Regions from separate parts of the Methylobacterium sp. C33D genome, predicted to be linked through region 2. Evidence: predicted binding sites of a transcription regulator. Region 2 holds the regulator's gene; the other holds the start of a gene.

Region 1 (5,571 bases), on a different contig from region 2:
GTCGATCATCGTCAGGAGCCGGTTGATCTCCTTCTTCTTCGCCGAGATGTCCGCGGCGAACTTGACGACCTTGATCGGCTTGCCGCGCGCGTCCAGGACGGGATTGTACGTCGCCTCCAGCCAGACTGGTTCGCCCTCCTTGTCGAGGCGCAGGAACTCGCCCGTGACGTAGTGCCCGTCCTTCAGCTTGTTCCAGAACGCCGCGTACTCCGCGGATTCGGCGAAGCCCCTCTCCACGAAGATGCGGTGATGGCGGTTCTGGACGTCGCCGAGGCCGTACTTCATCAGCCGCAGGAAGTTCTGGTTCGCGTGCAGGACGGTACCGTCCATCGAGAACTCGATGATCGCGAGCGAGCGGTCCAGGGCATCGATCTTGGCCTGGGCTTCGTTGAAAACAGTGCGATTGAACATGGTGCTGCTCGCGTTCTCCCGCGCCATGTCTAGCCTCGTAGCGTTAATGAACCCTTTATCGCGACATTCATCCAGATTAAAATCCGGGTGACACGGGTCGAATGCTTGTAACGTCGCCGCTGCTGTGTGGCCGATTTCGGATCCGCGCAGATATTTGCATTTTATCCGATCTATGGAGACATGAATGCTGTGTTTTGCTTATGAATATCAGAACCAGCCGCGCATGCGGAAGTATACGATCGGTGCCACGGCGCTGAGGAGGATCAGGCCGAGCGCGTAGGGGTACCCGAGCGCCCAGTCCAGCTCGGGCATGTGCTTGAAGTTCATCCCGTAGATCGACGCGATGAGCGTCGGCGGGACGCCGACCACCGAGACGACGGTGAGGACCCGGAAGACGTTGTTCTGCTCGATCGTGATGAGGCCGAGGGCGGCGTCGAGCAGGAACTGCACGTTCTCGGCGAGCCGCGTCTCGAACTCGTCGAGGGACTCGATGTCCCGCTTGATCGTCTCGAAGCGCGAATCCTCCGGCAGGCCGAGACTGTCGCAGGCCGCGGCGACGAACGGGATGATCCGTTCGAGGCCGAGCAGGCTCGACCGGATCTTTCCCAGAACCTTCCCGCGGTTGCTGATGCCGCGCAGGATCCGGCGGAGGGCGAGGTCGCGGCGCCGGGGCGGCGGGCTCTCGAGGCGCCGCCGCTCGGCACCGCGGACGTCGAAGTCGAAGATGCGGGTCGAGAGCGTGTCGAGTTCGGATCCCATATCCTCCAGGGCGTCGGCGAGGCTGTCGACCAGCTCCTCCAGGACGACGAGGAAGATCTCGCTCGGCGTCGTGCTGCCGTCGCCGTCCGCGATGCGCTTCGCGGAGCCCTCGAAGGCGCGCAACTCGTGGAAGCGGATCGTGACGAGGTGATCCTTGGTCAGCAGGAAGCCCAGTGGCTTCAGCTGCGACGCGCTCTGCTCGAAGGTGATCATCGGCGTCGAGAGCGAGAGCCCGCCCTTCACCCGGCGCAGGCGGCTCGACGTCTCGACTTCCGAGAGCGCCGCCCGCGACGGCACGCGCAGGCCGGTCGCGGCCTCGACCGCCGCGGCCTCCTCCGGCGTGGGGTCGTTCAGGTCGAGCCACACGGTGTCGCGCGCGATCGGGCTGCCGGGTCGCAGCGCCACCGGGCCTTCGGGTCCGTGCAGGCTCAGCATGAGAGCGAGTCGTCCATGAGGGGATCGGTGCCGCCGGCGCGTCATCGCGCCGTCGCGCGGGGGTGCGACAGCCTTGACTCGGAACCCGCCCGCGCCTATCTCGCGGCCGTCTTTGGCACTCGCCGAGACAGAGTGCTAACAGTCGAGTTCGCGGCGGTCCCGCCGGCCGCATCAACGCCAACTCAAGACCTGAAGCAAGAGGGCAGCTCATGAAGTTCCGTCCGCTGCACGACCGCGTGGTCGTCCGTCGCATCGAGAGCGAAGAGAAGACCAAGGGCGGCATCATCATCCCGGACACCGCCAAGGAGAAGCCGCAGGAGGGCGAGGTCGTCGCCGTCGGCCCCGGCGCCCGCGACGAGGCCGGTCGCGTCAACGCGCTCGACGTCAAGGCCGGCGACCGCGTCCTGTTCGGCAAGTGGTCCGGCACCGAGGTCAAGATCGACGGTCAGGACCTCCTGATCATGAAGGAATCCGACATCATGGGCGTCGTCGCCCTCTAATCGGATCACCCGTCACCGCCCTTTGAGGCCGTCCCGGACTCGGGGTTCAACCATTAGCTAAGAGGCACACAATGGCAGCGAAAGACGTTCGTTTCTCCGCCGACGCCCGCGATAAGATGCTGCGCGGCGTCGACATCCTCGCCGACGCGGTGAAGGTGACGCTGGGCCCGAAGGGCCGCAACGTCGTGATCGAGAAGAGCTTCGGCGCCCCGCGCATCACCAAGGACGGTGTGACGGTCGCCAAGGAGATCGAGCTCGCCGACAAGTTCGAGAACATGGGCGCCCAGATGGTGCGCGAAGTGGCCTCGAAGACCAACGACATCGCGGGTGACGGCACCACCACCGCGACCGTGCTGGCCCAGGCCATCGTCCGCGAGGGCGCCAAGTACGTCGCGGCCGGCATCAACCCGATGGACCTGAAGCGCGGCATCGACCTCGCCACCCAGGCCGCCGTGAAGGACATCATCGCGCGCGCCAAGAAGGTCTCGACCTCCGACGAGGTCGCCCAGGTCGGCACGATCTCCGCCAACGGCGACAAGGAGATCGGCGAGATGATCGCCCACGCCATGCAGAAGGTGGGCAACGAGGGCGTCATCACGGTCGAGGAGGCGAAGACCGCCGAGACCGAGCTGGACGTCGTCGAGGGCATGCAGTTCGACCGCGGCTACCTCTCCCCGTACTTCATCACGAACGCGGAGAAGATGGTCGCCGAGCTCGAGGACCCCTACATCCTCATCCACGAGAAGAAGCTCTCGTCGCTCCAGGCCATGCTGCCGGTGCTCGAGGCGGTTGTTCAGACCGGCAAGCCGCTCCTGATCATCGCCGAGGACATCGAGGGCGAGGCTCTGGCCACGCTCGTCGTCAACAAGCTCCGCGGCGGCCTGAAGGTCGCGGCCGTCAAGGCGCCGGGCTTCGGTGACCGCCGCAAGGCGATGCTCGAGGACATCGCGATCCTGACCAAGGGCCAGATGATCGCCGAGGACCTCGGCATCAAGCTCGAGAACGTGACGCTCCCCATGCTCGGCCGCGCCAAGCGCGTGCGCATCGAGAAGGAGAACACCACGATCATCGACGGCGTCGGCGAGAAGTCCGACATCGAGGGCCGCATCTCGCAGATCAAGGCGCAGATCGAGGAGACCACCTCGGACTACGACCGTGAGAAGCTGCAGGAGCGTCTGGCCAAGCTCGCGGGCGGCGTCGCGGTGATCCGCGTCGGCGGCGCGACCGAGGTCGAGGTGAAGGAGAAGAAGGATCGCGTCGACGACGCCCTCAACGCCACCCGCGCGGCGGTCGAGGAAGGCATCGTCCCGGGCGGCGGCACCGCGCTGCTCCGCGCCAAGAAGGCGGTCTCCGAGCTGAAGTCCGAGATCCCGGACGTGCAGGCCGGTATCAAGATCGTCCTGAAGGCCCTTGAGGCCCCGCTCCGCCAGATCGCCCAGAACGCGGGCGTGGAAGGCTCGATCGTGGTCGGCAAGATCACCGACAACACCTCCTCGGAGACCTTCGGCTTCAACGCCCAGACCGAAGAGTATGTCGACATGATCCAGGCCGGCATCGTCGATCCGGCCAAGGTGGTGCGCACCGCCCTGCAGGACGCGGCCTCGGTCGCCGGCCTGCTGGTGACCACCGAGGCGATGGTCGCCGACGCGCCGAAGAAGGACAGCCCCGCTCCGGCGATGCCGGGCGGCGGCATGGGCGGCATGGACTTCTAAGTCCGCGCCACTCGCGTCACGGAGGAAGGGGGTCGCCGCGAGGCGGCCCCTTTTCTTTTGGCGCCGGCCTGCCGCGGTCGCCCGCGGGCGCGGCCCGGTCCGATGCCGCGACGCGACGCCTGGGCCGCGAGACGCGCCCGCACGGTGGCGATTCGAGGATTGCCGGACGCGCTCGGTCGCCTGGAACGGGAGAGTGAAGTCCAGGCTGTGGTCGATCAGGGGCGGGATGCTGTCCTGATCGGTATCGTCCGCGCCGGTCTCGACGAAGGCGAGGATCCCGGCGTGAATCGCCGCGTGATCGGACGTGTCGGGAGCCGCGGCGAGGACCAGGGGGCCGCCGTGCCTCCAGTGATCGCGCAGGGTCGCGAGCCCTTCGGCGGATCAAGGTATGACCTCACCGCGCGGCTCTGCCGGCGCGGACGCGGCCGCGCGTGCCGACCGAAACGGGTCCCGCGCGCCGAAGGCCGACACTCCGTCGCCGCGGTGGCTCGTGCGGCGGACGACAAACAGAAAACGGGACGGCTCGCGCCGTCCCGTTCAGGGGCTCAATTATCGGCCAAGGAAGATCGAAGCCAGTCGCTGGAGCAGGCCCCGCGGTGCGGGCGGAGGCTCGCTCTGCCCAGGACCGTCCCCGATCTAAGCGTTGGCGGCGAAGGGGTGCTGCGCGGAGTTGCGCTGCTCGGTGACCGTCGAGGCCTTCGGCTCGCCGTTCACGGCGCGCTGGATCGACAGCTTGGTGGCCTCGTAGTTGTACTTCTGGATCTTGGCGTCGTCGGCCGCCTCCCAGTGGATGAACACGCCGACCAGGATGTACAGGTCGTCGGCCTCGTCCGCCGGGATGATGCCCTCGGCCACCGCGTCCTGCACGGCCTTGGCAACGCCGTGCTGGGCCGGGCCGAACATCTGGACGGCCTGACGGGCGTCGTTGATGGTGACCTTGTTGAACATCAGGGTGTTCGGCTTGCACGGCAGGTTCGGCGCGATGACCGCGAGCAGGCTGGTGAAGCCGTGCTTGTTGTTCACGAGGCCGTTGCAGAAAGCCGTCTCGGCCGGCGAACCGCGCGGTCCGATGATGAGGTCGATGTGGGCGACCTCGTTGCCGTCGCCGACGAGGGCCTCGCCGACCTGAACCTTGGTGATCTTCGCCATTCGGTGTCTCTCCCTGGATTCCGAAATAGAGCCGCGCGCCGGGCGAAGCCGCGGCCGGGAAGCCATCCTTGTTATCGGCGCCCGACCATGCCGGCCGAGCCGGTTGGGCCGGACAGCGCGGCGGACCCTACAGCGGGGCCCTGCGGCTCACAACCCGCGCAAGGCCCTGACACGAAGGAATTTCTATCCGTCCGAGGCCGTGGACACCGGATCGTGCGCGCGGTTCAGGCCAGCCGGCCGCCGGCGCCCGCGAGGGCGTCCCAGAACAGGGTCGCGACCGTGAAATCCGCGCTCGTGCCCGGATTGATCGCCCGGGCCTTCAGCGACGCGTCGAGGGCCAGCAGCGCATCGACCGGCCGCGCGGCGAGGTCGAGCCCGGCGAGCGCCGCCTCGGCTTCCCGGCGGACGCGCTCGGCCGCCGCCGCGCCGTGCTTGCGGGCGACGTGGCTGTCCGGGACGGCGCGGAGGAAGGCCAGGTGGATCGCGGTCGTGCACCAGGTCGGGTCGAGCCCGGCGGCGCGGGCCTCGTGCAGGGCCGCGAGTCCGATCGCCGGCACGTCCGCGAAACCCGTCACGTAGGCGCGGGCGATCCGGTCCCGATCGGC
Region 2 (5,571 bases):
TCCTGCTCTCGCTCGGCGGTTGCGTCGGCAGCGACCTCGCGCGACGCGCGACCGGGCCGCAGGCCGAGCTGTCACCGCCGGCCGCGGTGCCGGATGCGCCGGGCGCCGCGCCCGCGGCGGCGCCTATGCCGGCCGCGGGCGGCGGTCGCATCGGCGCGGGATCGGTGAAGGTCGCCCTGGTGATGCCGCTGACCGGCCAGGGATCGACCGTGGGGGCCGCCATGCGCAACGCGGCGCAGCTCGCCTACGACGAGGCCCAGCAGCCCGACCTGACGCTCCTCGTCGAGGACGACCGGGGCAGCCCGGACGGCGCCCGGGAGGCGACCCAGGAGGCGCTGAGGCAGGGCGCCGAGATCGTGCTCGGCCCGCTCTTCGCCGGCAGCGTCCAGGCCGCCGCGGCCGTCGCCAGGACCGCCGGCAAGCCGGTGATCGGCTTCTCGACGGACGCGACCGTGGCGAACCCGGGTGTCTACCTGCTGAGCTTCCTGCCGCAGCCGGAGGTGGACCGCGTGGTCGAGGACGCGGTCGCGGGCGGGAAACGATCCTTCGCGGCGCTGATCCCCGAGACCGCCTACGGCAACGCCGTCGAGGCGGCGTTCCGGGAGGTCGTCGCCCGGAAGGGCGCGCGCGTCGCCGCCGTGGAGCGCTACCCGGCCGGCGCGCCCGGCCCGGCGGTGGAGCGGCTGGCGCGGGTGATCGGCGGGCCCGGCGCCATCGCCGACGCGCTGTTCATCCCCGAGACCGCGGACGCGATGCCCGCCGTGGCGGCCGCGCTGACGAAGGCGGGCTTCTCGCCGGCCCGGGTGCGCCCCCTCGGCACCGCCCTCTGGAACGAGCCGTCGCTGTTCGCGCTGCCGGCCCTGCAGGGCGGCCGCTTCGCCGCGCCGGACCGCGTCGGCTTCTCGAACTTCAGCGCGCGCTACCAGGCCCGGTTCGGCGCCGTCCCGCCGCGGGTGGCCTCGCTCGCCTACGACGCGGTGCTGCTCGCCGCGGCCCTGTCGCGGCGCTACGGCTCGCAGCGCTTCGCCGAGACCACCCTGACCAACGGTCTGGGCTTCGCCGGCGTCGACGGGACGTTCCGGTTCCGGCCCGACGGTCAGAGCGAGCGGTCCCTCGCGGTCTACGAGATCCGCAACAACGCCGCGACGCCCGTCAGCCCGGCGCCCCGGGTCCTCGCGAAGCCCGCGATCTGATCAGGCGGCGAGCTCGGCGACCAGGGCGTTCAGCACTGGCGCGCCCCGCGCCGTGGCGGCGATGCGGCCGCCGGGCAGGCGCGCCAGCAGGCCATCGCCGATCAGCATGCCGATCCGGTTGCCGTTCAGCGGCCGGCCCTTGAGCGCCGCGTAGCGGTCGGGATCGATTCCCTCGCGCAGGCGCAGGCCCATCACCAGGAACTCGTCGGCCTGGTCGGCGGACGAGAGGCTCTCGGTCTCGACGATCCCGTGGCCCCCGGCCTCGACGCGGGCGAGCCACGCCTCGGGAGACCGCTCCGTGACGGTCCCGATCCGGCCGCCGGGCGTCACGAGCCGCCCGTGGGCGCCCGGACCGATCCCGGCATACTCGCCGTAGCGCCAGTAGAGCAGGTTGTGCCGCGATTCCGCGCCGGGCCGCGCGTGGTTCGAGATCTCGTAGGCCGGGAGGCCGGCCTTGGCGCATAGATCCTGGGTGACGTCGTAGAGGGCGCGGCCGACCTCGTCGTCCGGCGTCACCAGCTTGCCGGCGGCGGCGAGCCCGTGGAACGGCGTCCCGGGCTCGATGGTCAACTGGTAGAGCGAGAGGTGCTCCGCGGCCCGCGCGAGCGCGTCGCTCAGCTCCGCCCGCCACAGGTCCGGCGTCTGCCCGGGCCGGGCGTAGATCAGGTCGAAGGAGGTCCGCGCGAAGGCGGACTGCGCCAGGGCGATGGCGTCCAGGGCCTGCGCCGTGTCGTGCAGGCGCCCGAGCGTCTTCAGCGCGTCGTCGTCGAGGGCCTGGATGCCGAGCGACACCCGGTTGACCCCGGCAGCACGGTAGCCGTGGAACCGGCCGGCCTCGACGCTCGACGGGTTGGCCTCGAGGGTGACTTCCGCGTCCGGCGCGACCGCCCAGTGGGCCGCGACCGCGTCGAGCAGGCCGGCCACGGTCGCGGGCCGCATCAGCGAGGGCGTGCCCCCGCCGAGGAAGATGCTGGTCACGGTCCGGCCCGGCGTGCGGGCGGCGCTGTGGGCGATCTCGGCTCGGAAAGCCGCCAGGAAGCGCGGCTCGTCCACGCCCGCGCGGCGGACGTGGCTGTTGAAGTCGCAGTACGGGCACTTGGCGGCGCAGAAGGGCCAGTGCAGGTAGATCCCGAAGCCCGCGTCGCGGGTCGGATGGTCCGGGCCGGTCGATGACATGATGGCGGGCATGTGAGCGCCCGCGCGCCGTTTGGCAATCAGGCGCCGGGCGCGAGGCAGGCGCGGCTCAGCTCGACGAAGGCCCGCGCCCGGTGCGACAGGCCCCGCCCCTTCTGCCAGTCGACCCCGTGCTTCTCCTCGGCGCTCATCTCGCCGAAGGTGCGCTCGTGGCCGTCGGGCCGGAAGATCGGATCGTAGCCGAAGCCCGCGGAGCCCTTCGCGGCGACGAGGTCGCCGAACACCCGCCCCTCGAACAGCTCGGTGTGCCCGTCCGGCCAAGCCAGCACGAGGGCGGACACGAAGTGCGCCCGGCGCTCGGCGGCGCCGCGCCGGTCGAGTTCGGCGAAGATCCGCGCCATCGCGCCGGTGAAGTCCTTGGCCGGCCCGGCCCAGCGGGCCGAGAAGATGCCCGGCGCGCCGTCGAGGGCGTCGACGCACAGGCCGGAATCGTCCGCGAAGGCCGGCAGCCCGGTCGCGTCGGCCGCCGCCCGCGCCTTGATCGCCGCGTTCTCGGCGAACATCGTGCCGGTCTCGTCGGGCTCGGGCAGGCCGAGCTCGCCCGCCGACACCGCCTCGATCCCGAAGGGCGCGAGCAGGTCGCGCATCTCGGCGAGCTTGCCGGCATTGTGCGTGGCGATCACCACCTTGCCGGTGAGACGGCGGCTCACGCGATGGCCTCCTTCTGCAGGGCGACCAGCCGCTCGGTGCCGGCGCGGGCGAGGCCGAGGAGTTCGATGAGCTGCTCCTGCGTGAAGGGCTCCATCTCGGCGGTGCCCTGCACCTCGACGATGCCGCCCCGCCCGGTGAGCACGAAGTTGGCGTCGGTCTCGGCCGCCGAATCCTCGGCGTAGTCGAGGTCGAGGACCGGCATGCCCTTGTACAGGCCGCACGAGACGGCGGCGACGTGGTCGCGCAGCGGGTCGACGGAGATGATCGAGCGGGTCCGCATCCAGGCGAAGCAATCGTGCAGCGCTACCCAGGCGCCCGTGATCGCGGCGGTGCGGGTGCCGCCGTCGGCCTGGATCACGTCGCAATCGATCGTGATCTGGCGCTCGCCCATGGCCGGGAGGTTGGTGACGGCGCGCAGCGACCGGCCGATCAGCCGCTGGATCTCCTGGGTCCGCCCCGACGGCTTCCCGGAACCGACCTCGCGGCGGGTGCGTTCGTGCGTCGCACGCGGCAGCATGGCGTACTCGGCCGTGACCCAGCCCTTGCCGGAACCGCGCAGCCACGGGGGGGCGCGCTCTTCCAGCGAGGCGGTGCAGAGCACCCGGGTGTTGCCGAAGCTGACGAGGCAGGAGCCCTCGGCGTAGCGCGAGACCGCGCGCTCCAGGCTCACGGGCCGCAACTCGTCGGCGGCACGCTTGGAAGGCCGCATCGCGGGCCCCTTCTGTCGAGAGTGTCGAGGGCCGGGCTCTTAGGCCGCCGCGCCACCGCGGGCAAGCATCGCCGTACGGATTGATCCGCGCGGGACGGTTGGACATGATCGGACCACAGGATGACCCCGTGACAAACCCCAGTCCCAACTTCTCGAACGGCCAAGCGATGCAGGCGCTCGCCGCCCTCAACGAGCGTGCCCGGGAGATCTTCCGGCAGATCGTCGAGAGCTACCTCACGACCGGCGAGCCGGTCGGCTCACGGAATCTCGCGCGCATCCTCCCGATGGCGCTGTCGCCGGCCTCGATCCGCAACGTCATGGCGGATCTGGAGCATTCCGGCCTGATCTTCGCGCCGCACACGTCCGCCGGCCGCCTGCCCACCGAACTCGGCCTGCGCTTCTTCGTGGACGCGATGCTCGAACTCGGCGACGTCAGCCAGGACGAGCAGGCGCGCATCGAGGCGCAGATGCGCGCCGCCGCCTCGGGCCACACCTTCGACTCGGCCCTGGCCGAGGCGTCGACCATGCTGTCGGGCGTCTCCCGGGGCGCCGGGGTCGTCCTGACCACCAAGGCCAACGTCAACCTGAAGCACATCGAGTTCGTGCGCCTCGATCCGGCGCGCGCCCTCGTCATCCTCGTCTCGGATGACGGCTCCGTGGAGAACCGCCTCGTGGACCTGCCGGCGGGCCTGCCGGCGGGCGCGCTCCAGGAGGCGACCAACTTCCTGAACGCGCGGCTGCAGGGCCGCACCCTGGGCACGTTGCGCGCCGAGATCGAGGCCGGCCGCAAGGCGATGAAGCGGGAACTCGACGCGATCACCGAGCGCCTCGTCGATGCCGGGCTGGCCACCCCGGTCGGCCCGACGGAGGCGCGCCAGCTGATCGTGCGCGGTCAGGCCAACCTGCTCGACGACCTGCGCGCAGTCGAGGACCTCGAACGCATCCGCCTGCTGTTCAACGACCTGGAGACCCAGAAGGACGTGATCGATCTCCTGTCCCGCGCCGAGGGCGGCGAGGGCGTGCGGATCTTCATCGGGTCGGAGAACAAGCTGTTCTCGCTGTCGGGGTCCTCGCTGATCGCGGCGCCGTTCCGCGACGGCTCGCAGAAGATCGTGGGTGTCGTCGGGGTGATCGGTCCGACCCGGCTCAACTACGCGCGGATCGTGCCGATGGTCGACTACACGGCGCGCGTGGTGTCGAAGCTCCTGGACGGCGGACGCTAGAGCGCGCCGGGCAGAGGATCCGCCCGGCGCGCCGACCTTGTCGGGACGGCCCGCTCAGGCCGGGATCACGTCCACGATCTCGTAGGTGTCGGGATCGATGATCACGATGTCGTCGCGCACCAGGATGAAGTCGTAGCCCTCGTATTCCGGCACCAGCTCAATGATCGCCGGCGGGAGCCGGTGCAGGCTGACCGAGCGCGGGATCGCCGTGCCCACCGCGAGACCGAAGGCCACGTCCCGGAGCGGCGAGACGCCCAGACGCGTGATCGAGCTGCGGAACTCGGTCCGCTGGCGGGTGTCGAGGCGGCCGACTGCCCCGCGGACGGCACCGCGGTCGCGGGCGCCGGCACGGCCACCCCGCTCGCCGGCCGGACCGCGACCGCCGCGCTCGGGACCGGCCGCATCGCGGTTGCCCCGCTCGGGTCCGGCGCGCGGCTCGCGCCCACCCCGCTCGCCGCGGTCACCGCGGTCGCCGGCATCGCGGTCACCGGCCCCGGGCTTCGCGGCCGGTCCGCCCCGGTCCGCCGGTCCGTTGCGCTCGGCCGCGCCCCCCGGACGACCCGGTCCCTCCGCGCCGCGACCCGCCGGCCCGCCGGGCTCA

What was found. Region 2 encodes HrcA, which represses chaperone genes, less so after heat shock. Its sites were predicted from a motif close to GTTAGCACTCNCNNNNNGNGAGTGCTAAC; they were not measured.
Region 1: a site for HrcA is predicted at 1,717-1,745, ahead of groES (co-chaperone GroES). Genes of this name have one in related genera too.

Annotation. Positions count from the first base shown of each region.
Region 1 is NZ_JBKFAV010000015.1:41,852-47,422, reverse strand. Features, by position in the region: gene ACLBXO_RS13885 (methyl-accepting chemotaxis protein) at 1-411, opposite strand, end outside; gene ACLBXO_RS13880 (CorA family divalent cation transporter) at 619-1,605, opposite strand; gene groES (co-chaperone GroES) at 1,815-2,105, shown strand; gene groL (chaperonin GroEL) at 2,177-3,817, shown strand; gene fae (5,6,7,8-tetrahydromethanopterin hydro-lyase) at 4,454-4,966, opposite strand; gene ACLBXO_RS13860 (triphosphoribosyl-dephospho-CoA synthase) at 5,191-5,571, opposite strand, start outside.
Region 2 is NZ_JBKFAV010000001.1:297,597-303,167, forward strand. Features, by position in the region: gene ACLBXO_RS01470 (penicillin-binding protein activator) at 1-1,193, shown strand, start outside; gene hemW (radical SAM family heme chaperone HemW) at 1,194-2,381, opposite strand; gene rdgB (RdgB/HAM1 family non-canonical purine NTP pyrophosphatase) at 2,408-3,037, opposite strand; gene rph (ribonuclease PH) at 3,034-3,747, opposite strand; gene hrcA (heat-inducible transcriptional repressor HrcA) at 3,915-4,970, shown strand; partial or broken gene ACLBXO_RS01495 (DUF1236 domain-containing protein) at 5,025-5,571, opposite strand, start outside.